DNA from 3 places in the Shewanella sp. FJAT-51649 genome. Region 3 is predicted to be linked to each of the others. Evidence: predicted binding sites of a transcription regulator. Region 3 holds the regulator's gene; each other region holds the start of a gene.

Region 1 (7,811 bases), 760 kb from region 3:
TTATCGCTCGCTAGCGGAATGGGGCTCCTATATGTTTGGCGCGGCACTGACTATGTCGCTCTCGGCGATTATTGCCTTACTACTCGTTAACTTATCCTTTGGGGTCATGACCCGCGCCGCGCCGCAGCTGAACATTTTCTCGATAGGTTTCCCCATCACTATGATTGGTGGACTGCTGATTTTATGGTTGACCTTGACTCCCGTAATGGCCCATTTCGAAGAAGTCTGGGCGTCGGCACAGCTTTTGCTGTGTGATATTTTAGGGCTTCAGTGCCAAGCCAATGGCATATTCTAACCGGATAGGAACGCGTAATGGCTGAAGAAAGTAGCGGCGAACGCAGCGAGGAACCCACCGGGAGGCGCCTCGAACAGGCGCGAGAAAAAGGGCAGGTAGCCCGTTCAAAAGAGTTAGGTACTGCGACCGTGTTACTCTCGGCGGCGACTGGCTTATATATGCTCGGACCTGGAATTGCGAAAGCCTTATCCAATGTATTCGAGCGTGTATTTACCATGGAACGCGCCGCGATTTTCGATACGAACCAGATGTTTAATGTATGGGGCGTCGTGGGGAGCGAGATTGGCTGGCCGTTACTCAAGATTATGTTACTGATTGTGGTGGTGGCATTTATCGGTAACGTATCCCTTGGAGGGATGAATTTCTCCACCCAAGCCATGATGCCTAAAGCCAGTAAGATGAGCCCGATTGCAGGCTTTAAGCGGATGTTTGGTGTGCAGGCCTTGGTTGAATTAACCAAAGGGATTGCTAAGTTCTCCGTGGTGGCTATCGCGGCTTATTTGCTACTCAGTCATTATTTCAACGATATTCTGCTCCTATCTGCCGATCATCTCCCCGGTAACGTCCATCATGCGCTGGATTTATTGGTATGGATGTTTATTCTGCTTTGCTCCTCCGTCTTGGTCATAGTGGTCATCGATGTGCCGTTTCAGATCTGGAACCACAATAAACAGCTGAAAATGACTAAGCAGGAAGTCAAAGACGAGTATAAAGATACCGAGGGTAAACCTGAGGTCAAAGGGCGAGTACGGCAAATGCAGCGTGAGTTAGCGCAGCGGCGCATGATGGCCGAAGTCCCCAATGCGGATGTGATTGTGGTAAACCCTGAGCATTATGCCGTGGCCATTAAATACGATGTAAAGCGCTCTGCAGCGCCTTTTGTTATTGCTAAAGGGGTGGACGAAGTCGCGTTTAAAATCCGCGAAGTGGCAAGGGCACATAACATTGCGATTGTTTCGGCGCCACCGCTGGCGCGGGCCATTTATCATACCACTAAGCTTGAGCAGCAGATCCCTGAGGGCCTATTTACTGCGGTGGCGCAGGTACTTGCTTACGTGTTCCAGTTACGCCAGTACCAAAAAGGTCGTGGTCGTAAACCTATCCCAATTCCTGTTAATCAACCCATTCCTGACGATCTAAAACACTAGTTAAGTGAAGAGATAGTTCACAGAGATAAAACCACAACAAGAAGCGCTAGCGGTTGGCGCGCTTTTTGCTTTCAGGCTGTTATACGTCAAAGTTTAGGTATCTGTGAATGGATGTTAAAGCTTCCCTAGGCCAAGTAAAACAGTTGAAACTGAGCTCTTTCAAGGGCATAGGTACGCCAATGCTAGTGCTTGCGGCATTGGCTATGATTGTATTGCCTATCCCGCCGTTTCTACTCGACGTTTTATTCTCCTTTAACATTGCCTTGGCTTTGATTGTTCTTCTTGTCGCGATTTATACCGACAGACCCTTAGACTTTGCTGCTTTTCCAACTGTTTTATTAGTTGCGACATTGCTGCGACTCGCGCTTAACGTGGCATCGACCCGTGTAGTGCTACTCGAAGGTCACAATGGTGGTGACGCCGCCGGTAAGGTGATTGAGGCCTTCGGCTCCGTGGTGATTGGCGGTAACTATGCAGTGGGTCTAGTTGTATTTATCATCTTGATTATTATTAACTTTGCTGTTGTGACTAAAGGTGCTGGCCGTATTGCCGAGGTGAGTGCTCGCTTTACCTTAGATGCGATGCCCGGTAAGCAAATGGCCATCGATGCCGACTTAAACGCAGGTATTATTAATCAGGATCAAGCCAGAACCAGACGCGCCGAGGTGACCCGCGAAGCCGACTTCTATGGCGCAATGGACGGTGCGTCTAAGTTTGTGAAGGGCGATGCAATTGCCGGTATTATGATCTTGGTTATCAACATTCTCGGTGGGTTTATTATCGGGATTGTGCAGCATGGTTTGACATTCTCCCAAGCCGTTGAAATTTATACCCTGTTAACCATCGGTGACGGTCTCGTCGCGCAAATCCCTGGTTTATTACTGTCAATCGCCGCTGCGTTGATGGTAACCCGTCAAAATGAATCTGGCGATATGGGGCAGATGCTGATCAGTCAGATGTTTGACAGTCACAAGTCGCTCAGTATTGCGGCCGGCGTACTCTTTGTGATGGGTATTGTGCCTGGCATGCCACATATGGCGTTTTTAAGCTTTGCCGTGATCACCGCTGGTGCCGCTTACTTTATCTTCAAACGTAATGAAGCCAAACGTGCCAAAGCCCTTGAGCAAGTCAAAACGGGCCCAACGGAAAGAGCCGAAAGAGAACCTAAAGAACTTAGCTGGGACGATGTGCACCATGTTGACACTATCGGTCTGGAAGTGGGATACCGTTTGATCCCGTTGGTCGATAAGGGCCAAGGTGGAGAGTTACTGAGCCGGATCAAAGGGGTACGTAAAAAACTTTCGCAAGAACTGGGCTTCTTGGTGCCTGCGGTGCATATTCGCGACAACCTCGATTTATCACCCAATGCCTATCGTATTTCGTTAATGGGCGTGGTAGTCGGAGAGGCGGATATTCGCCATGACTGCGAACTTGCCATCAACCCAGGCCAAGTTTACGGTAAGCTCGATGGTATCGAAACCCGCGACCCAGCCTTTGGTCTCGAAGCCGTGTGGATTGCCCCAGAGCTGCGTGAACATGCACAAACCTTAGGTTATACCGTGGTGGATGCTGCGACAGTGGTGGCAACCCATATCAGCCAAATATTGACGAATAACGCGGCGAAACTCTTAGGCTACGAAGAAGTGCAACAACTGATGGATATGCTTGCCAAGCATTCGCCTAAGCTGGTGGATGGCTTTATTCCTGATGTGATGCCGCTCGGAAATGTCGTAAAAGTGATGCAAAACCTATTAAATGAAGGAGTTTCTGTCAGAGACTTGCGTACCATAGTGCAAACTTTGTTAGAATACGGCACTAAGAGTAACGATACTGAAGTGTTAACGGCGGCGGTGCGTATCGCATTGAAGCGCATGATAGTTCAAGAGATCTCGGGTCCCGAACTTGAAATACCTGTCATAACTTTGGCGCCAGAGTTGGAACAGATGTTGCATCAATCAATGCAAGCAACCGGTGGCGATGGTCCGAATATCGAACCCGGTCTTGCAGAGCGTATGCAGCAATCTTTAGCGGATGCCGCTCAAAAGCAAGAAATGGTTGGTCAGCCCGCTATTTTGCTAACGTCAGGTATGTTACGTGCGACACTGTCTCGCTTTGTTAAATATACTATTCCTAATCTCAGAGTGATTTCTTACCAAGAAATCCCCGATGAAAAGCAAATACGCATAGTGTCTGCCGTCGGCCAGTAGAGGACGCATAAGTGAAGATTAAACGTTTTTTTGCCAAAGACATGCGTGCTGCACTGGCCCAAGTGAAGGACACGCTCGGCTCCGATGCCGTGATTATGTCGAATAAAAAAGTGAATGGCGGCATTGAGATTGTGGCCGCCGTTGACTACGACGAGCCCAAAGCGAAGGCACCTGCAGCTGCACCGACTTTTATGGATGTGAGTGATGATTTAGTGTCACTCGGTGCTAAAGCGCCGATTCGTGCTGAAACTAAGCTAAAACCCTCGGCGCCAGCGGACTCTCTCCAAGCTTTGCTCGAGAAGCAACAAAGCCGTTTAAACCAACAACTCACCCATCAACAGCAAGACGCGGAATTGCCTGCGTGGGCACAAGCACTACAGGCACCCGCGGCGCCCAAAGCTGAGCGCCGTGATATGGGCAATGCCTTCGATAAGAAGCCTCAGGTATCACAGAAGCAAAATGCGGATCTCGAAGCCATGCGTGATGAGCTAGCATCTTTACGCAATTTGCTCACTCATCAAGTGTCTGCGTTGATGACTGAACACAAAAAACGCATCGACCCTGTGGGTGCTATGCTGGAGTCAAAGTTGCTGGAGGCTGAGTTTTCTCCTTCGGTCGCGAACAAGTTAGCGGCGCTTAGCCAACACTATACTCCGGCAGAATTAGTTCGTGCCTTGCCACAAAGTCTAGCCAATATGCTTGATAATCAAGGTGATGATATCGTTAAGCAAGGTGGTGTTGTGGCATTGGTTGGCCCAACGGGTGTGGGGAAGACCACTTCCTTAGCCAAATTAGCGGCTCGCTTCGCCGCCCATCATGGCGCAGACCAAGTCGCTTTGATTACTACAGATCATTATCGTATTGGCGCCTATGAGCAATTGGCCACCTATGGCAAAATTATGGGCTGTCCCGTTAAGCAAGCCCATGATCTTGCTGAGCTAGAGCAAATTCTGTATCAGTTCAGAAATCGCAAGCTAGTATTGATAGATACTGCGGGGATGGGCCAACGAGATATGCGGCTTTACCAGCAACTTGATAATTTAACTGCAAATAGCAGAATACCTATCCGCAGTTATCTGGTACTGTCTGCCACAGGACAGCGCCGCGTGCTACAAGATGCTGTAAATCACTTTAAACGCATTCCCTTATCTGGTGTTGTACTCACCAAACTCGATGAATCCGTGTCGTTAGCGGGCGCATTAAGTGTGTTGATCCAAAGTGGGTTGCCATTAAGTTATGTTACGGATGGGCAGCGAGTGCCCGAAGATATGAAAGTCGCCGATACTTTATTGCTCGCAGAGCAGGCGTTAGCGGCCTTAGAAAACACTGAACAACAATCGTTACCAGACACAGCGTGGTCAGATAATATGACCTGTGCATTTGAGTAGAGTTATGACCCTGGATCAAGCAAGTGGTTTACGTATGATGAATCAACCCTATAACGAAAAAGTGAAAGTAATCGCGGTTACGGGTGGTAAAGGTGGCGTGGGTAAAACCAGCGTGTCCATCAATACCGCAGTAGCATTAGCCGAAAAGGGCAAGCGTGTCTTAGTGCTTGATGCCGACCTTGGCTTAGCAAACGTCGATGTCATGTTAGGGATCCGTGCCGAGCGTAACCTTTCCCATGTGCTCTCTGGCGATGCTGAGCTGGATGATATTATTGTCCGCGGTCCTAAAGGCATTGGCATTGTCCCTGCGACCTCTGGTACCCAAGGCATGGTCGAATTGAGTCCTGCACAACATGCGGGTTTAATTCGTGCATTCAGTGAGATGCGTACCCAGTTTGATATCCTCATCGTGGATACCGCCGCGGGGATTTCAGATATGGTGCTCAGTTTCTCCCGTGCGTCGCAGGATGTGCTAGTCGTTGTCTGCGACGAGCCAACCTCAATCACTGACGCCTATGCGTTAATCAAAATTCTCAGCCGTGAACACGGCGTTTTCCGCTTTAAAATTGTTGCGAATATGGTGCGCAGTTTACGCGAAGGTATGGAATTGTTTGCTAAACTCAGTAAAGTGACCGACCGATTCTTGGACGTGGCACTTGAACTGGTTGCGACCATTCCGTTTGATGAAAACCTTCGCAAATCAGTGCGTAAACAAAAGTTAGTGGTTGAGGCTTATCCTAAGTCTCCAGCGGCTATCGCGTACCATGGCCTAGCGAATAAGATCATGAGCTGGCCGGTACCACAGCAACCTGGTGGGCATTTGGAATTTTTCGTTGAGCGCTTAGTTCAGCGACCAGATTTTCAAGAGGAAAAAACGAGTGAATAAAGCCGCAGCGTATACTTGTTTAGACAGTAAAACGTCAATCGTTGAACAGTATGCACCGTTGGTTAAAAGAATTGCACATCACTTGCTCGCCAGATTACCTGCCTCAGTGCAGCTCGATGACTTGCTTCAAGCGGGGATGATGGGACTATTAGAAGCATCATCCAAGTTTGATGGTGGCAAAGGTGCAAAGTTTGAAACCTTCGCCGGCATACGGATCCGTGGCGCCATGTTGGATGAGATCCGTCGTGGCGACTGGGTTCCCCGTTCTGTTCATCGTAATAATCGTCGAGTTGCTCAAGCCATTGATGAGTTAGAGCAAGTGCTGGGTCGTGATGCGCGCGACACAGAAATTGCAGAAAAACTTGATATGACGCTCGATGAGTACCATCATATTCTTAACGATGTTTCTGTTGGTAAAATCATAGGGATAGAGGACTTAGGCGTATCGCAGGATATACTCACTCCGAGCGATAATGTGAGCGATGGAACATTTGAAGCATTAGCAGAAACCCAGTTTCATTCAGCACTCGTCGAGGCGATAAAATTATTGCCCGAAAGAGATGCGCTAGTGCTATCGTTATACTACGATGAAGCATTGAATTTAAAAGAAATTGGCGCCATTCTTGAGGTAAGCGAATCGCGAGTTAGCCAGATATTAAGTCAGGCAATGTTGCGACTCAAAGGCAAACTCAAGCATTGGACATAAGTATAATTATTGATTGAGCACAGAATGTCGGCTCACCGGAGGAAACCTTGGACAAGAATATGAAGATTCTCATCGTTGATGACTTTTCGACAATGAGACGTATCATCAAGAACTTGTTGCGAGACTTGGGCTTTAACAATACCCAAGAAGCAGACGACGGCTCAACCGCGCTGCCCATGCTGCAAAAGGGCGACTTTGATTTTGTCGTTACAGATTGGAACATGCCTGGTATGCAAGGGATTGACTTGCTGAAGGCCATCCGCGCTGATGATTCTCTAAAGCATTTACCCGTATTAATGGTTACCGCAGAAGCAAAACGTGAACAAATCATCGCTGCCGCACAAGCTGGCGTGAATGGTTATGTGGTTAAACCTTTTACCGCAGCAACACTTAAAGAGAAGTTAGATAAAATATTCGAACGACTCGCTTAAGCAAGGATGAGCTATGAAGTCACAAACATCAGGGCTCATTACGCTCGAGAAGGCTCAGCGTTTAGTTGAACTATTAAGCGCGAATGATCAAACTCAAGCAGATGATTTATTTAGGGAACTCGCGGCTCCACTCCAACGGGAGCTCTTTGATGAAGTTGGTAAACTAACCAGACAGCTTCACAGCGCATTGATGGATTTCCAAGTCGATAATCGTCTGGTTGAACTAGCTAATACAGAAATCCCCGACGCTAAGGAAAGGTTAAGTTATGTCATTGACATGACTGAGCAGGCAGCGAATAAAACCATGGATGCGGTGGAGGAGTGCTTGCCATTAGCCAATGCATTAACCGCGAATATCCAGCAGGTGATGCCATCTTGGGACAAATTAATGCGTCGTGAAATCGCCTTGAGCGATTTTAAAGCGCTTTGCCACAATGTGCAGCATTTGATGTCACGTAGCGAATTGGATTCCAATCGCTTACGCGAATTGCTTAACCAGATTTTGATGGCGCAGGATTTTCAGGACCTGACTGGACAAATGATCCGTCGGGTGATCGATCTAGTGATGGAAGTTGAAAGTAATCTGGTGTCTATGCTGACAGTATTTGGTGAGCAACCCGTGATTGAGAGTCAGATTACTCAGAAAAATAATATTGAAGCTGAAGGACCGATAATGAATGCCGAGCTTCGTCAAGACGTCGTTACCGGTCAAGATGAAGTCGATGATCTGCTGTCGAGTCTGGGTTTCTA
Region 2 (7,811 bases), 2.4 Mb from region 3:
CCCGCACTTGCCGCCATCCAAGGCAAGATGCGCCAGTTGCAGCCTGTCGCACCGCATGCGACACAAACTAAGCCCGCAGAACAAGCAGCACTTGATATCAGGGCAGAAAACTTCACCCCATTTGCCACACCATTAGCAGTAGAGAGCGGTATGTCATCTAACGCACCACACCAATATCCGGCGGCTCCCTTGGCGCAGGATAGGGCGTCGCAGGATAGCGCGGCACTGTTACAAAACCAGCAACTGTTGCAAAACCAGCAATTGGCCCGCGAGGCGCACTTAGCCTTTTTACAGAGCCGTGAGCAAGGGCTCAAATTGGCCGATGCGCTGTTAAAAGCGCAATTATCCCAGACGACACAAATGGGGGCTGTTACACCCCATGTTGCCCCCAGCGCCAATGTCGCTCCCGCTGCGGCGCAGCAAGCAGTATCAGTCCCAGAACTAAAATCAGAATTAAAACCAGAGTTAAAACCTGATCACGCGAATGTCGCTCCCTATACGCCCCCCATTCCTGCGGCTAAGCCCTGCATTTGGAACTATCAGGATCTGGTGGAATACGCCGAGGGCGACATTGCCAAGGTCTTTGGCGCCGATTACGCCATTATCGACAGCTACACACGCCGCGTACGTCTGCCGACCTCGGATTATCTGCTGGTCTCGCGGGTGACTAAGCTCAACGCGCAAATGAACCGCTATCAGCCGAGCACTATGACCACAGAGTACGACATTCCCGTGGATGCGCCCTTCTTGGTCGATGGCCAAATTCCTTGGGCGGTGGCGGTCGAATCGGGTCAGTGCGACTTAATGCTGATCAGCTACTTAGGTATCGATTTTGAAAACAAAGGCGAGCGCGTCTATCGCTTGCTCGACTGCACCCTGACCTTCCTTGGGGATCTGCCCCGCGGCGGTGATACCCTGCGCTACGATATCTCCATCAACCACTTTGCCCGCAATGGCGATACCTTGCTGTTTTTCTTCTCCTACGAATGTTTCGTGGGCGATAAGCTGATCCTCAAGATGGACGGTGGCTGCGCGGGATTCTTTACCGATAAAGAACTGGCCGATGGCAAAGGGGTGATCCGCACCGAGGCCGAAATTAAGCTGCGCGAGCAGGCACAAATTGCACTGGCCAATGAATATGCCCGAAACGGCAATCAGCCACGCTTCACGCCGCTACTTAACTGCGCGCAAACGGCCTTTAGCTACGGCCAAATCCATCGCCTGCTGAGCGCCGACATTGGCGGCTGTTTTGGTGGTGAACATGCGGCCCATCAGGCGAAGTTTGGCCTCCAGCCATCACTGTGCTTCGCCTCGGAAAAATTCCTGATGATCGAGCAAGTCAGCAAGCTCGAAGTGCATGGCGGCGCCTGGGGCTTAGGCGTGATTGAAGGTCACAAGCAATTAGCCCCCGACCATTGGTATTTCCCTTGCCATTTCAAGGGCGACCAAGTGATGGCCGGCTCCCTCATGGCCGAAGGTTGTGGCCAGTTACTGCAATTCTTTATGTTGCATATTGGTATGCACGCAAATACACAAGCAGGTGGCGTCACGAACGGTCGTTTCCAACCCCTTGAAAACGCATCGCAAAAAGTACGCTGCCGCGGTCAGGTATTGCCACAATCTGGCACGCTCACCTATCGCATGGAAGTCACCGAAATTGGCATGAGCCCTCGCCCCTATGCCAAGGCGAATATCGATATCCTGCTCAATGGCAAAGTGGTGGTGGATTTCCAAAACCTCGGGGTGATGATTAAAGAAGAAGCAGATTGCACCCGCTATTCGCAAAGCCATTCTTCACAGGGCTGCTCTTCGCAAAGCAGTTCTTTACAGAGTAATGATGCCCAAGCAGCAAATATCGACAACCAAGCGGAACAAGCGCCACTGATGGCGCAAATCCCAGATGTTTCAGCTCCCGAGAATAAAGGCGTTGTGCCGCTTAAGCATGTGAGCGCGCCGATTGCGCCAGCAGGCTCTAAGTACGCCAACCGCGTGCCCGACACCCTGCCGTTTACGCCTTACCATTTGTTTGAGTTTGCCACCGGCGATATTGAAAACTGCTTCGGCCCCGATTTTAGTATTTACCGTGGTTTAATCCCGCCGCGCACGCCCTGCGGCGATCTGCAACTCACCACCCGAGTGGTGGCCATTGAGGGCAAACGTGGCGAGCTGAAAAAGCCATCCTCCTGTATTGCCGAGTATGAAGTGCCCTGCAACGCGTGGTATTACGCTAAAAACAGCCACCCAAGTGTGATGCCTTACTCTGTGCTGATGGAAATCTCATTGCAGCCCAATGGCTTTATCTCGGGTTATATGGGCACGACCTTAGGCTTCCCGGGGCAGGAATTATTCTTCCGCAACCTCGACGGCAGTGGCAAGTTACTGCGCGAAGTGGATTTACGCGGTAAGACCATAGTCAACGATTCGCGCCTGCTATCCACCGTGATTGCTGGCAGCAATATCATTCAAAACTTTAGTTTCGAACTGAGCTGCGATGGCGAGCCTTTCTACCGTGGTAATGCGGTTTTCGGTTACTTTAAGGCCAATGCGCTTAAAAACCAGTTGGGTATCGACAATGGTAAAATTACCCAAGCCTGGCATATTGAGCGCGGTATTAAAGCCGACAGCCAAATCAATCTGTTAGATAAAAATGGCCGCAGTTTTGTGGCGCCTCAGGGCAAGCCACACTACCGCCTCGCGGGTGGTCAGCTGAACTTTATCGATAAGGCCGAGATTGTCAAAACTGGCGGTAAGAAGGGTCTGGGATACTTGTACGCCGAGCGCACTATTGACCCGAGCGATTGGTTCTTCCAGTTCCATTTCCATCAGGATCCTGTAATGCCAGGCTCCCTAGGTGTCGAGGCGATTATCGAATTACTGCAAACCTATGCCATAAACCAAGACCTAGGTGCAGGTTTCAATAATCCGAAATTTGGCCAAATTCTGTCAGAAATTAAATGGAAGTATCGCGGTCAAATTAATCCATTAAACAAACAGATGTCGCTGGATGTGCATATCACCAGCATTGAAGATAAAGACGGTAAACGCATCATCAAGGGCGATGCCAACCTGAGTAAGGATGGCCTGCGCATTTATGAGGTAACCGATATCGCAATCTGCATCGAAGAGGCATAGCGCTAGCGCCTAACTTGCGGCATTAACAACAGTTAGCTTAAACAGTACACAACAGCCGCAGTGCAAGGGAATAACCCCACTGCGGCAAACAAATTCAGGCCCCAAACACCTAAAAGTGAACAGCCCAAATGACGAATACCACACTCGATAATAATAAGCTCAGTCCTTGGCCATGGCAGGTTGATGAAGCCGCCATCAGTTTCGATATCGATTCCCTTGGCAAAAAACTTAAAGATCTCAATCAAGCCTGTTACTTAGTCAATCATGCCGAGAAAGGCCTAGGCATAGCCCAAAGCGCCGAGGTGGTGGGTCTTGTAGAACCCAGCAATAGCTTACACAAAAGCAATGGTTTGCATCCTGTGAGTGCCTTCGCCCCCGCCCTTGGCACCCAAAGCTTGGGCGACAGTAATTTTCGCCGCGTGCATGGGGTGAAATACGCCTATTACGCGGGCGCCATGGCCAACGGCATTGCCTCGGAAGAGTTAGTTATCGCCTTAGGTCAGGCGGGCATTTTGTGCTCCTTTGGCGCGGCAGGGTTAATTCCATCTCGCGTTGAAGCCGCGATTAAACGCATTCAAACGGCATTGCCCAATGGCCCCTACGCCTTTAACTTGATCCACAGCCCGAGCGAGCCAGCGCTTGAGCGTGGCAGTGTCGAACTCTTCCTCAAGCATCAAGTGCGTACGGTTGAGGCCTCGGCTTTCTTGGGCTTAACGCCGCAAATCGTCTATTACCGCGCCGCAGGCCTGAGTCGCGACGCCAACGGCGAGATTGTGATTGGCAATAAAGTGATTGCTAAAATCAGCCGTACCGAGGTGGCAACCAAGTTTATGGAGCCAGCCCCCACTAAGATGCTGCAGCAATTAGTGAACGAAGGGCTTATCAGCGAAGACCAAATGCTAATGGCGCAATCTGTCCCTATGGCCGATGACATTACCGCCGAAGCCGACTCAGGCGGTCACACCGACAATCGTCCTCTGGTCACGTTATTGCCGACCATTTTGGCGCTCAAAGATACCATTCAAGCCAAGTACCAGTACAAGACGCCGATCCGTGTGGGCGCAGGTGGGGGTATCGGCACGCCAGATGCGGCGCTGGCGACCTTCAATATGGGCGCGGCCTATATTGTCACCGGCTCAATCAACCAAGCCTGTGTTGAGGCGGGAGCCAGCGAACATACCCGTAAGTTACTCGCCACCACCGAAATGGCCGATGTGACTATGGCGCCCGCCGCCGATATGTTCGAAATGGGCGTTAAGTTACAAGTGGTTAAGCGCGGTACCCTATTCCCGATGCGTGCCAATAAACTCTATGAGATTTACACCCGCTATGACTCGATTGAGGCGATCCCGACAGAGGAAAGACAAAAGCTGGAAGAGCAAGTGTTTCGCGCCTCGTTAGATGAGATTTGGGCAGGCACTGTGGCGCACTTTAATGAGCGCGATCCTAAGCAAATTGAGCGCGCACTGGACAATCCTAAACGCAAAATGGCACTGATTTTCCGTTGGTATTTAGGTCTTTCGAGCCGCTGGTCAAACACGGGTGAAGTTGGCCGCGAAATGGATTATCAGATTTGGGCAGGCCCAGCCCTCGGCGCCTTTAATGCCTGGGCTAAAGGCAGTTATTTAGATGATTACCGCGAGCGCAATGCGGTCGATTTAGCTAAACATTTAATGCAAGGCGCAGCCTACCAAGCACGGATTAACCTGTTGTTATCCCAAGGGGTAAGTATTCCGGTCAGCTTGCAACGCTGGAAACCACTGCAACGCTGCTAATTCGCTTTGGTAAACTTTATTGAGCGGGTTAAGTGAAAACTTAACCCGCTTTTTTTGACTTCAATTTTTGATTCATTTATGGGTCAACTTCCGCTCGGCATGGTGCAATCAATCGAATACATAATGCCAAAAGCCGATTGGAGTTCCGTTTCCGCTCTGCATTGTCACTTCAGTGGCACGCCGTAAACCCATCCTTGGGGGCTCAACGGAAAAATCCCTTTTTCCGATGTCCACTGCCGTGACAATGCTCGCCTGCAAACTATCAAATACATACGGCCTGATTTTAAAATGGATTACAGAAACGAACTTTGATGGACGAGATTCCCCCTCGATTTCCCCACTGCAACTCTTACCGAATCGCAGGTAAAAATTGCCTATCTCGCTTATATCAGCCAATACTCTCGCCAATACAGAATTTAAAAATAACATTAATAATCAGTAAATTAATCAACAATTTCAAAGTTGGCATTAAGCTCGCAATATCTCCTTTGTGAGTTTATTGCGGGATTGAGTGATAACGGGATGTAAGACGTAACCTAGCTTACTCAACTAGCTCTCAACAACGAACTCAACTAGCTCGCTCGACATAATAGTACAGAGTGAAAGAAGACAGAAAAACCGAAATAAGACAAAGGAGGTGGCTATGTTAGGTTGGACCTTAATGTTTCTGGTTGTGGCCATTATCGCCGGACTGTTTGGATTTACGGGGATCGCTGGCGCCGCAGCGGGGATCGCAAAGATTATTTTCTTCCTATTTATTGTATTACTTGTGATTTCCCTGCTGGTCAACGCCCTTAAGGGCAAGGCACCACGCGCTTAAATTGGATAAAAGGAGAATCGATATGAAACCTATCACCATGATTACCACTGCATTTTTAGCCTTATTATTAACCTTTGGGCTGTCAGCCTGTAGCGACAATCACGCCGAGGACGCAGGCGAAAAAATCGATGAAGCCATCACAGATACAGGCAATGCGATTGAAGATGCCTGTGAAGAACTGAAAGAAGGCGTTAAAGCGAAAGATACCCGCTGCTAGGACGGATGACGGCGAGTAGAGAGTCCCGCAAACGAGCCTATCAGGGGAACCACAGTTCAATTGAGTACCACCGAACCACTTTATCGCGACAGTCATTGGTCACGATAAAGTGGGTTTCCCTGAGGCTCGCCGTTTATTGATGGAGGAGATGCCAATGCTGAGTAGGATCCACATTAAGTATTTCTACCTGTTCGGAGCGCTGTTATTTGGCTATTTCGCCGTAGCAGGACACTCTCCCATCCTCACCTTTATTTGGGCATGGAGCAGCCTATCCCTCGCCCTTGTCGGCTCGGCCTATTGGTTTAATCTCGCCAGTATTTTTAGAAAACGTCAGGATGGATCCATCCCTTGGTATATTCGCTGGGGCTTTATTCCATTTTTATTAGGGTGCCGACTCTATAATCTCTGGGCACGGCGCCGCGATAGCGTGCCCTCAATGCAAGCCATTGATAAATATCTGTACTTGGGTAGCCGCTTAAGCGCTGCCGATTTACCTAAACTGAATCGTTATGGCATTACCGCTATTTTAGATGTCACCGCCGAATTCGACGGCCTCGATGTGTCCCTGTATGAAGAGCATATCGACTATCTGAATATCCCTATTCTTGACCACAGTGTACCGACTAGCGCCCAATTAAATCAGGCGATTAACTGGTTACATCGCCAAGTACGTGCCCAAAAGCGGGTATTAATCCACTGTGCGCTCGGCCGCGGGCGTTCCGTAATGGTGCTGGCCGCTTATCTTGTATGCCGCCGCCCCGAACTCAGCTTCGCCGAGGTGCTGCAACAGATTAAAAGCATTCGTAAAACCGCAGGGTTAAATCGCTGGCAACTTAAAGCGCTGGAGCAGATGTACACTAAAGGGGAAATCAAACTGCATAAACGCGCCTGGATTATCGCCAATCCCGTCTCTGGCGCGGGTAAATGGCAAAGCCATGGCGAACAAATTTGCACTGAACTGAAACACTATTTTGAGGTGCAGTTAGCGCTCACCACGCCAGAGATTAGCGCCCAAACCCAAGCGAAAAAAGCACGGCTTCAGGGCGCCGATATCATTATCGCTTGCGGTGGCGATGGCACAGTCACAGAGGTCGCAGCGGAGATTATCGACACCGATATCACCTTAGGCATTATCCCTCTAGGCACCACCAATGCCCTGTCACACGCCCTCTTTGGTTTAAGCAGTAAGCTCAATGCTGTCTCCCAAGCCCTTGATAATATTATCCAAGGCCAGACACAGACCATAGACACAGCGCGTTGCAATGAGCGACTGGTGTTACTGCTGGTCGGCATTGGGTTTGAGCAACAAATGATTGAGTCGGCAAGCCGCGAGCGTAAAAATGCCCTCGGCCAACTCGCCTATCTCGATGGTTTGTGGCGCGCGGTGAACACCGACACCAACCTCGAGTTGCAGCTGACTTTAGATGACCAAGCCCCAATGACAGTGCAAACCCACAGCCTAGTGGTTGCCAATGCCGCGCCTTTTACCAGCTTACTCGCCCAAGGTAAGGGCGAACCCAATATGACTGACGGCTTGTTGGATATCACTTGGTTGGATTCAAATAATGAGCCGAATGAACAGCTTATCAGCCTGGCTGAACTGGCTTTTACCGGCTGGATTAAAGAGGCCGCCAATAGCGACTCTGCGCCCTCGAGCAACACTGGCAAAGTAAAACACGCCCACGCAAAAAAGGTGAAGATCAGCAGTCAGCCCCCATGCAAGTATGTGATTGATGGCGAAATTTGTGAGCCGGAGGAACTCAATATCGATATCCTGCCCGCCTCTTTGAAGGTGTTTGTGCCCTATCAAGCGCAAAATGATGAACCGCAGTCAGAGTCCCAAATAAGCTAACACTTTTAGAATCAA
Region 3 (7,811 bases):
TTACGCAGTTCGAACAATTGGCTACGACTCGCGGCATGCACATCCTGACCATCGAACAACACTTGGCCGCTATCGGGCGTTAATTGGCCGCCGATAAGCTTAAGCAAAGTGGTTTTACCTATACCACTGGGGCCCATAATGGCGGTGACTTTGCCCCGAGGGATAGACAGACTAATATCTTCATATATGACACGCTGGCCACGGCTGAAGCCCAAATGACGGATCTCAACCAACGGCGTTTGTTCTTGAGTCATGCTTGATTCCGATATTTGAAAAGAGGTGGCCTACGCTTCCTGCCCAGACCAATCGAAGAGCCGCAAATTGTACGTAATTGCGCTTTAACCTACAACAGAATCGACACTATCGTCCTGCGATACTTTCAATTTGCCTCATTTCCAGCGAGAATGCGCCCTAAGTTTTCGCTCTGTGAAGCTAAAGTGTTACTTAATGTTTTCGCCCTTGTTGATAAATCAGCAAGTTTGTTTAGTTAAGGCTAATAAGATAAGCGAAATCACACTGAACTAGGCAAGACAACTTAACTCAAAAGCCATATTGAATGTCAAACTGGTTATCATGGCGGCCATAGCCATAAAAGTGGCTGCGCTAAAACAACCAAGACGATGATTTTGCTCAAGGCATTCAATCGCTAAACGGGTTATCCTGCCCCATTGCCGCCAACCCTATAGGCAAGGGCAGAACAATAAAACGCTACTCCGAGTAAGAAGCCGTTAATTTTATCATCTTTATCGCGTACCAAATTGTGCTATTCCAATCCCAGAACGGGGCGACAAAGACAATGCAAGAAGAGAGATAGACATGGTAGACCAATCACAATTGCGCCAGTGGGGCTGTAAAGTCATCGATATTGAAAAATCGGCCCTCGACAATCTTTATCAATATGTCGATTCCGTTGAATTTGCCCAAGCCTGCGAGTTAATTCTCAACTGCACCGGCAAAGTGATAGTGATGGGGATGGGGAAATCAGGCCACATTGGCAATAAAATCTCGGCCACCCTCGCCAGCACAGGCACCCCAGCGTTTTTTGTCCACCCCGGCGAAGCCAGCCATGGTGACCTAGGCGTGCTTTCGGACAATGATGTAATTCTTGCGATTTCAAACTCGGGCGAGTCGAGCGAAATCCTCGCGCTGATGCCGGTCATTCAACGTAAAGCCATTCCCGTGATTGCCATGACAGGCAAGCCAGAATCCACCATGGCGCGTCTCTCTAAAATTCATTTATGTATTGAGGTGCCAGAGGAAGCCTGTCCGCTTGGGCTGGCGCCAACTTCAAGCACCACGGCAACCTTAGTCATGGGCGATGCCATCGCCATTGCGCTGCTGCAAGCTAAAGGCTTTACCCGGGAAGATTTCGCCATGTCCCATCCGGGCGGCGCCTTAGGTCGTAAGCTGCTGCTTAAAGTCAGCAATGTGATGCACAGCGGTGATGATTTACCTTTGGTTAAACACGATATCTGCATTACCGATGCCCTGTATGAGATCTCCAAGAAAGGCTTGGGCATGACTGCGGTTATCGATGAACAAAACAAACTCGTGGGTATCTTTACCGACGGCGACCTGCGTCGCGTTATCGATGCCCAAGTCAACCTACGCACTACGCCTATCGCCGATGTGATGACGCGAAACTGTGTCACAATTACTGAAAACGTTTTAGCGGCGCAGGCGCTGCAAGTGATGGATTCCAAAAATATCAACGGCCTGATAGTGATAGATAAAGAACATCATCCTGTCGGTGCCCTCAATATGCTCGATATGGTTAAAGCGGGAGTGATTTAATGCCACAGCAAGGTTTTTACGGCCCCATCAGCGACGATGTTTGGCAAAGGGCGCAAAAAATTAAACTGCTGATCTGCGATGTGGACGGGGTGTTTTCCGACGGCCGCATTTATTTGAGTAACTCGGGTGAAGAGCTCAAAGCCTTCCACACCCGCGATGGTTATGGTGTGCGCTCGTTACTAACCAGTGGTTTTAATCTGGCGGTGATCACTGGCCGTCAGTCTAAAATTGTCGAAAACCGCATGACGGCGCTGGGTGTGACGCATATTTATCAGGGCGTAGATAATAAATTCGTTCCCTATGAAGAGCTGCTGTCGCTCTACAATGTCACCCCAGAAGAAGTCGCCTATATCGGTGATGATATTGTCGACCTGCCGGTGATGAATGTGGTCGGCTTGGCTGTCTGTGTCGCCGATGGCCATCCCTATGTCCGTCAACACGCCCATTTTGTGACTCACTTAAATGGTGGACATGGCGCACTCAGGGAACTTACGGATCTGCTCTTATTGAGCCAAAATAAGTTCACTTCCGCCCATGGGATGAGCATATGAGTCGTGTGACCCTCGCCATTATCGCCTTTTTTGGTACTGCGCTGGTGCTATATTGGCAAGTGCAGCAAAAACGCGGTGGCGATACGGATGACAGCTTGAACGTCAGCGACAGGCCCGATTACATTATCGAAGATCTGCGCAGCATTGAGTTTAATGAGCAAGGGCAAGTTAACAGTCGCGTCACGGCAAAGCACATGGAACACTATGAGCTGAAAAACCAAACCGACTTTACTCAGCCCGTCTATCTTGTCTATCCCGACCAAGGTAAAGCAAAATGGCAGATCCGAGCCGACCAAGGTCGACTCAACAAAGATACCGGCAAGGTTGTATTAGAAAATAATGTTATTATCGATGCCATCAGCCCTGGTGAACCCATACAGACATTGTCCACCAGTTTTTTAGAACTCGATCTCAACACTATGATAATGACCTCTGACCGCATCATTTACGTCACAGGGAAAGATTTTAATATTCAAGGGCAAGGCCTTTATGCCGACCTTAACGCGCAGGAAGTGCAATTGACCAGTCAGGTAGTAGGAACCTATGAAGCAAAATAACATATTACTTGCCGGCCTAATGCTAATCACCAGCATAAGCGCCTTCGCCAAGGTCGGTGACTTACAGCAAGAAGTGAAAATTAAAGCCGTCAGCCAAACTGCGGACATTAAAAACAACCAGATCATTTTCTTCGGTCCGGTTGAAGTCACCCAAGGCTCGATTAAAATCCATGCAGATCAACTACGTGCATTTTCTGCCGAAGGGGAAAACAGCAAGATTTTAGTGGCAACGGGCAACCCTGCGACCTACAGCCAAATTCTCGACGATGGACGCCCAGCTTCGGCGAGCGCCAAAGAAATTCGCTACGAAATGGCGACCCGCACCCTGACCTTGACGGGCTCTGCGACCCTAGACCAAGCGGGTAGCCAAGTTACGGGTAACCTCATCCGTTACGATATTATTCAGCAAAAACTGATCGCTGAGAGCACGGGTAGCGGCGATGATCGCGTGATTACCATTATTCAACCTGACAACTATCAGGAAGAACTCAAGAATCAGCCTGCGGACAAACCTGTGAAAAAACAGGATTCTAAATGACCCAAATCACTTTAAAAGCACAGAATCTCGCTAAGAGTTATAAGAGTCGTCAGGTTGTGAAAGATGTCAGCCTGACGGTCAAAACGGGTCAAGTCGTCGGCCTACTCGGCCCAAACGGCGCGGGTAAAACCACCACCTTTTACATGGTCGTGGGCTTAGTCAAAAGTGATAAAGGCCATATATTTATCGACGATGATGATTTAACTGCCGATCCCATGCACCTGCGCGCTCGCAAAGGCATTGGTTACCTGCCACAGGAAGCCAGTATCTTTCGCAAGCTGACAGTGCACGACAATATCATGGCGGTACTGCAAACCCGTAAAGAGCTCAATCGCGACCAACGCGAAGAAGAGCTGGAACATCTACTCGAAGAGTTCCATATCACCCATATTCGCGATAGCCAAGGCATGTCGTTATCGGGCGGTGAACGTCGCCGCGTCGAAATTGCCCGCGCCTTAGCGGCCAATCCTAAGTTTATTCTGCTCGATGAACCCTTCGCCGGTGTCGACCCGATTTCGGTTATCGATATCAAGAAAATCATCGAACAACTCAAGAGCCGAGGCCTTGGGGTACTGATCACAGACCACAATGTGCGCGAAACATTGGACGTCTGTGAACATGCCTACATTGTCAGTCACGGAAACCTGATTGCCGAAGGAACTCCCGCAGAGATCTTAGACAATCAGCAAGTTAGGGCTGTGTACTTAGGTGAACAATTCAGGCTATAGTTACTTAAACAGAGCCAATTAGCCTTGAATTTTGGCTTATCAGCGCCATCAATATGATAACAAGCGGCCTAAATTCAAAATAATAACGTAGGGATCAGCGGTAACATGAAAGCGTCACTCCAGCTCAAACTGGGTCAACAGTTAACCATGACGCCACAACTTCAACAGGCCATTCGTCTGTTGCAATTGTCGTCATTGGAACTGCAGCAAGAGATCCAGCAAGCCTTAGACTCTAATCCTCTTCTCGAGCTGGAAGAGGAGCAATTCGATGCGCCTACCGAACGTAAGCAAGATATCGCCGATACCGACTTTAGCGAAACGACGGCCCAGCCACAGGAACAAGACAATTCCACCGTGGACATTGCCGAGTCGCTGACCAAAGAATCCCTACCCGAAGAACTGCCCATGGACACCACTTGGGATGAAGTCTTTACCGCATCGCCAAACTCAGGTTCAGGCGCGAGCCGTGAAGATGACATGCCCTTCCAAGGGGAAACTAGTGAAGGCCTGTACGAACATTTAGAATGGCAAAAAAACCTCACGCCCTTCTCTGAAACCGATTTAGCCATCGCCACCGCGATTATTGATGCCATCGACGATCAGGGTTATCTCACTCAAAGTACTGAAGATATCCTCGAAGCTATGGGCAATCCAGAGATAGAACTGGATGAAGTCGAAGCCGTACTCAAGCGCATTCAACACTTCGATCCCGTCGGTGTCGCAGCAAGGGATTTAAGCGAATGTCTGCTTATCCAACTCTCCCACTTTGCGCCGGATACCCCACACCTCGAAAACGCCCGCATGCTGATCAAAGATCATTTAGATCTGATCGCTGCCCGCGACTTTAGGTTGTTGATGCGTAAAACCAAGCTTAAGGAAGATGACCTGCGCGAGAGCATTGCCCTCATCCAAACCTTAAACCCTCGCCCCGGCTTACTCATCACCCCTGTTGATGAAGAATATGTCATCCCCGATGTGTCGGTGTCGAAGAAAAATGGTCGCTGGGTGGTCGAGTTAAACCCAGACTGTATGCCAAAAATCAATGTTAATCAGCAATATGCAGCCATGGCGCGCAGCACTAAAAGCCAAGCCGATAGCCAATTTATCCGCGGGCATCTGCAAGAAGCCAAGTGGTTTATTAAAAGCCTTGAAAGCCGTAACGAAACACTGCTCAAGGTGGCAAACTGCATAGTGCAATATCAACAGGGTTTCTTCGAATACGGTGAAGAAGCCATGAAACCTATGGTCCTAAACGATATCGCCGAGGCGGTAGAGATGCATGAGTCCACCATTTCACGGGTAACCACACAAAAATACATGCATACCCCAAAGGGACTTTTTGAACTAAAATATTTCTTCTCAAGCCACGTCGGGACTGATGATGGCGGTGAGTGCTCATCCACGGCAATCAGAGCCTTCATTAAGAAACTGGTTGCAGCGGAAAACCAGAAAAAACCATTAAGCGATAGCAAGATGGCGCAACTTCTGGCAGAACAGGGAATTAACGTTGCGCGCAGAACCATTGCGAAGTACCGAGAGGCGATGCTTATTCCCCCTTCCAATCAGCGTAAAAGTTTATAGCCTAAAGTGGAAATCGGAGGACGTTTATATGCAAATAAACCTGAGTGGACACCATATCGAGATTACTGAATCGTTACGGGCTTATGTTGAGGAAAAGTTTTCAAAACTTGAACGTCATTTCGAACAGATCAATAATGTGCACGTTGTGCTCAATGTTGAGAAAATGCAACAAATTGCCGAAGCGAGAATCAACCTCACCGGTGGTGAAGTCTTCGCGACTTCAGAGCATGCAGATATGTATGCTGCCATAGACGTCCTGATCGACAAGCTTGATCGTCAGGTTATTAAACACAAAGAGAAGTTAACAAAACACTAGCAATGGAACTTCGTACCATACTGCGGCCGGAATGCACGACCTGCGCCACTCCGGGCAGTAAGAAAAAGGTACTGGAACTTATCAGCGACTTAGCCGCTGCCCAGTACCCCACCCTCTCATCTCAAGAGATCTTCGAAAGCCTAGTGGCGCGCGAAAAGATGGGGAGCACAGGTATAGGTAACGGCATCGCCATTCCACATGGTCGATTAACCGATATAACACAACCCATAGCCATATTGGTGAAATGTGAGGAGCCGATAGCCTTTGATGCTATCGATAAACAACCTGTCGACATTTTATTTGCGCTGCTGGTGCCTGCTGACCAATGTCAACAGCACTTAAGCACTTTGTCCTGCATGGCTGAAAAGCTCAGCGACAAACAAATATTGAAGCAATTGCGCAAGACGCATGATGAAACGGAACTCTATCAGGTAATCACTGGATGAAACTGGTCATAGTGTCAGGGCGCTCAGGCTCAGGCAAATCGGTCGCACTAAGAGTGCTTGAAGATCTCGGCTACTATTGTGTCGATAATCTTCCTTTGCCGCTGATTGGCAGCTTACTCGAACAGCTCAAGGGCAGTAACGATCTCGTCGCCATCAGCGTTGACGTGCGTAACCTGCCGGAGCAAGACAAGGTACTCGTCAAACAGCTCGCCAGCCTGCCAGAGGGCACTGAACTTACCAGCTTCTTCTTAAATTCCAGCGATAAAGTACTGCTAAAGCGCTACAGCGAGACTCGGCGCTTACATCCCTTATCTAAGAGCCGAGTATCACTGCAGGAAGCCATTAAGCTTGAAGGCAAATTGCTCGAGCCACTGTCGCAACAGATGGATCACTACATAGATACCTCGAATCTGAATATCTATGAACTCAGCGACCAAGTACGGCAAATCCTGCTTGGCAGTGTCGATAAGGAACTGGTGATCAACTTCGAGTCCTTCGGTTTTAAGCATGGTATGCCAACCGAAGCCGACTTTATGTTCGATGTGCGCTTTTTACCCAATCCCCATTGGGAACCCGAGCTGCGCCCCCTCACTGGCTTAGATGAACCTGTGGCAGAGTTTTTAAATCGCCAGCCACTGGTCAATAAGTTCATCTGGCAAATCGAGAATTTACTCGAAACTTGGTTGCCCCATTTAGAACGTAATAACCGCAGCTATTTGACCATCGCCATCGGCTGTACTGGCGGTCAACACAGATCGGTTTACGTGGCCGAGCAACTGGCTAAACGCTTTAGCAACGGCAAACACAAAGTGAATGCCCGCCACCGAGAGTTAAGCCATGCCAAAGCTTGAGCGCCAAGTCACCATCTGCAATAAACTCGGCTTACATGCCCGCGCCGCCACTAAGCTCGTGGTGTTGGCCTCAGAGTTTGATGCCAGCATTACGCTGATCCAAGGTGAGAAACAGGCCTCTGCCGCCAGTGTGTTAGGGCTACTCATGCTGGAAACGGGTATGGGTAAAACCATTACCCTGATTGCCGAAGGCCCGGATGCCGAACCAGCGCTCAATGCCATTTGCGCGCTTATTGACGCTAAGTTCGACGAAGCCTGCTAATTGCCTCGACATCTCATCTCGATGATCTCTACCGTTATTCAGTACCCTGTTTGGTTTTGATTTCAGCACCTTATACCAGTAAAACACATTTGTGACTCGACGCCCTCCCGTGCGCTCAATTACAATACACTGCTGCGCTTTGGCTTAAGTCCTCAACAGCCAAACGTCCCTATCCACCGTCGCCATC

What was found. Region 3 encodes sigma-54, which starts transcription at its own class of promoters, with help from an activator protein. Its sites were predicted from a motif close to GTTGGCACGNNNNTNGNNT; they were not measured.
Region 1: the regulator sigma-54 is predicted to act here: its motif matches at 1,496-1,514, upstream of flhA (flagellar biosynthesis protein FlhA).
Region 2: the regulator sigma-54 is predicted to act here: its motif matches at 5,369-5,387, upstream of K0H59_RS14360 (DUF1328 domain-containing protein).

What each region holds. Positions count from the first base shown of each region.
Region 1 covers NZ_CP080411.1:1,535,874-1,543,684, forward strand. Annotated here, with positions in the region: gene fliR (flagellar biosynthetic protein FliR) at 1-295, shown strand, start outside; gene flhB (flagellar biosynthesis protein FlhB) at 313-1,443, shown strand; gene flhA (flagellar biosynthesis protein FlhA) at 1,551-3,650, shown strand; gene flhF (flagellar biosynthesis protein FlhF) at 3,662-5,038, shown strand; gene K0H59_RS07015 (MinD/ParA family protein) at 5,043-5,924, shown strand; gene K0H59_RS07020 (RNA polymerase sigma factor FliA) at 5,917-6,630, shown strand; gene cheY (chemotaxis response regulator CheY) at 6,678-7,061, shown strand; gene K0H59_RS07030 (protein phosphatase CheZ) at 7,075-7,811, shown strand, end outside.
Region 2 covers NZ_CP080411.1:3,237,085-3,244,895, forward strand. Annotated here, with positions in the region: gene K0H59_RS14350 (beta-ketoacyl synthase N-terminal-like domain-containing protein) at 1-3,132, shown strand, start outside; gene pfaD (eicosapentaenoate synthase subunit PfaD) at 3,261-4,907, shown strand; gene K0H59_RS14360 (DUF1328 domain-containing protein) at 5,551-5,727, shown strand; gene K0H59_RS14365 (hypothetical protein) at 5,750-5,944, shown strand; gene K0H59_RS14370 (diacylglycerol kinase family protein) at 6,099-7,796, shown strand.
Region 3 covers NZ_CP080411.1:771,954-779,764, reverse strand. Annotated here, with positions in the region: gene mlaF (phospholipid ABC transporter ATP-binding protein MlaF) at 1-254, opposite strand, end outside; gene K0H59_RS03420 (KpsF/GutQ family sugar-phosphate isomerase) at 817-1,794, shown strand; gene kdsC (3-deoxy-manno-octulosonate-8-phosphatase KdsC) at 1,794-2,345, shown strand; gene lptC (LPS export ABC transporter periplasmic protein LptC) at 2,342-2,902, shown strand; gene lptA (lipopolysaccharide transport periplasmic protein LptA) at 2,889-3,440, shown strand; gene lptB (LPS export ABC transporter ATP-binding protein) at 3,437-4,168, shown strand; gene K0H59_RS03395 (RNA polymerase factor sigma-54) at 4,274-5,749, shown strand; gene hpf (ribosome hibernation promoting factor) at 5,778-6,065, shown strand; gene ptsN (PTS IIA-like nitrogen regulatory protein PtsN) at 6,068-6,511, shown strand; gene rapZ (RNase adapter RapZ) at 6,508-7,362, shown strand; gene K0H59_RS03375 (HPr family phosphocarrier protein) at 7,349-7,624, shown strand.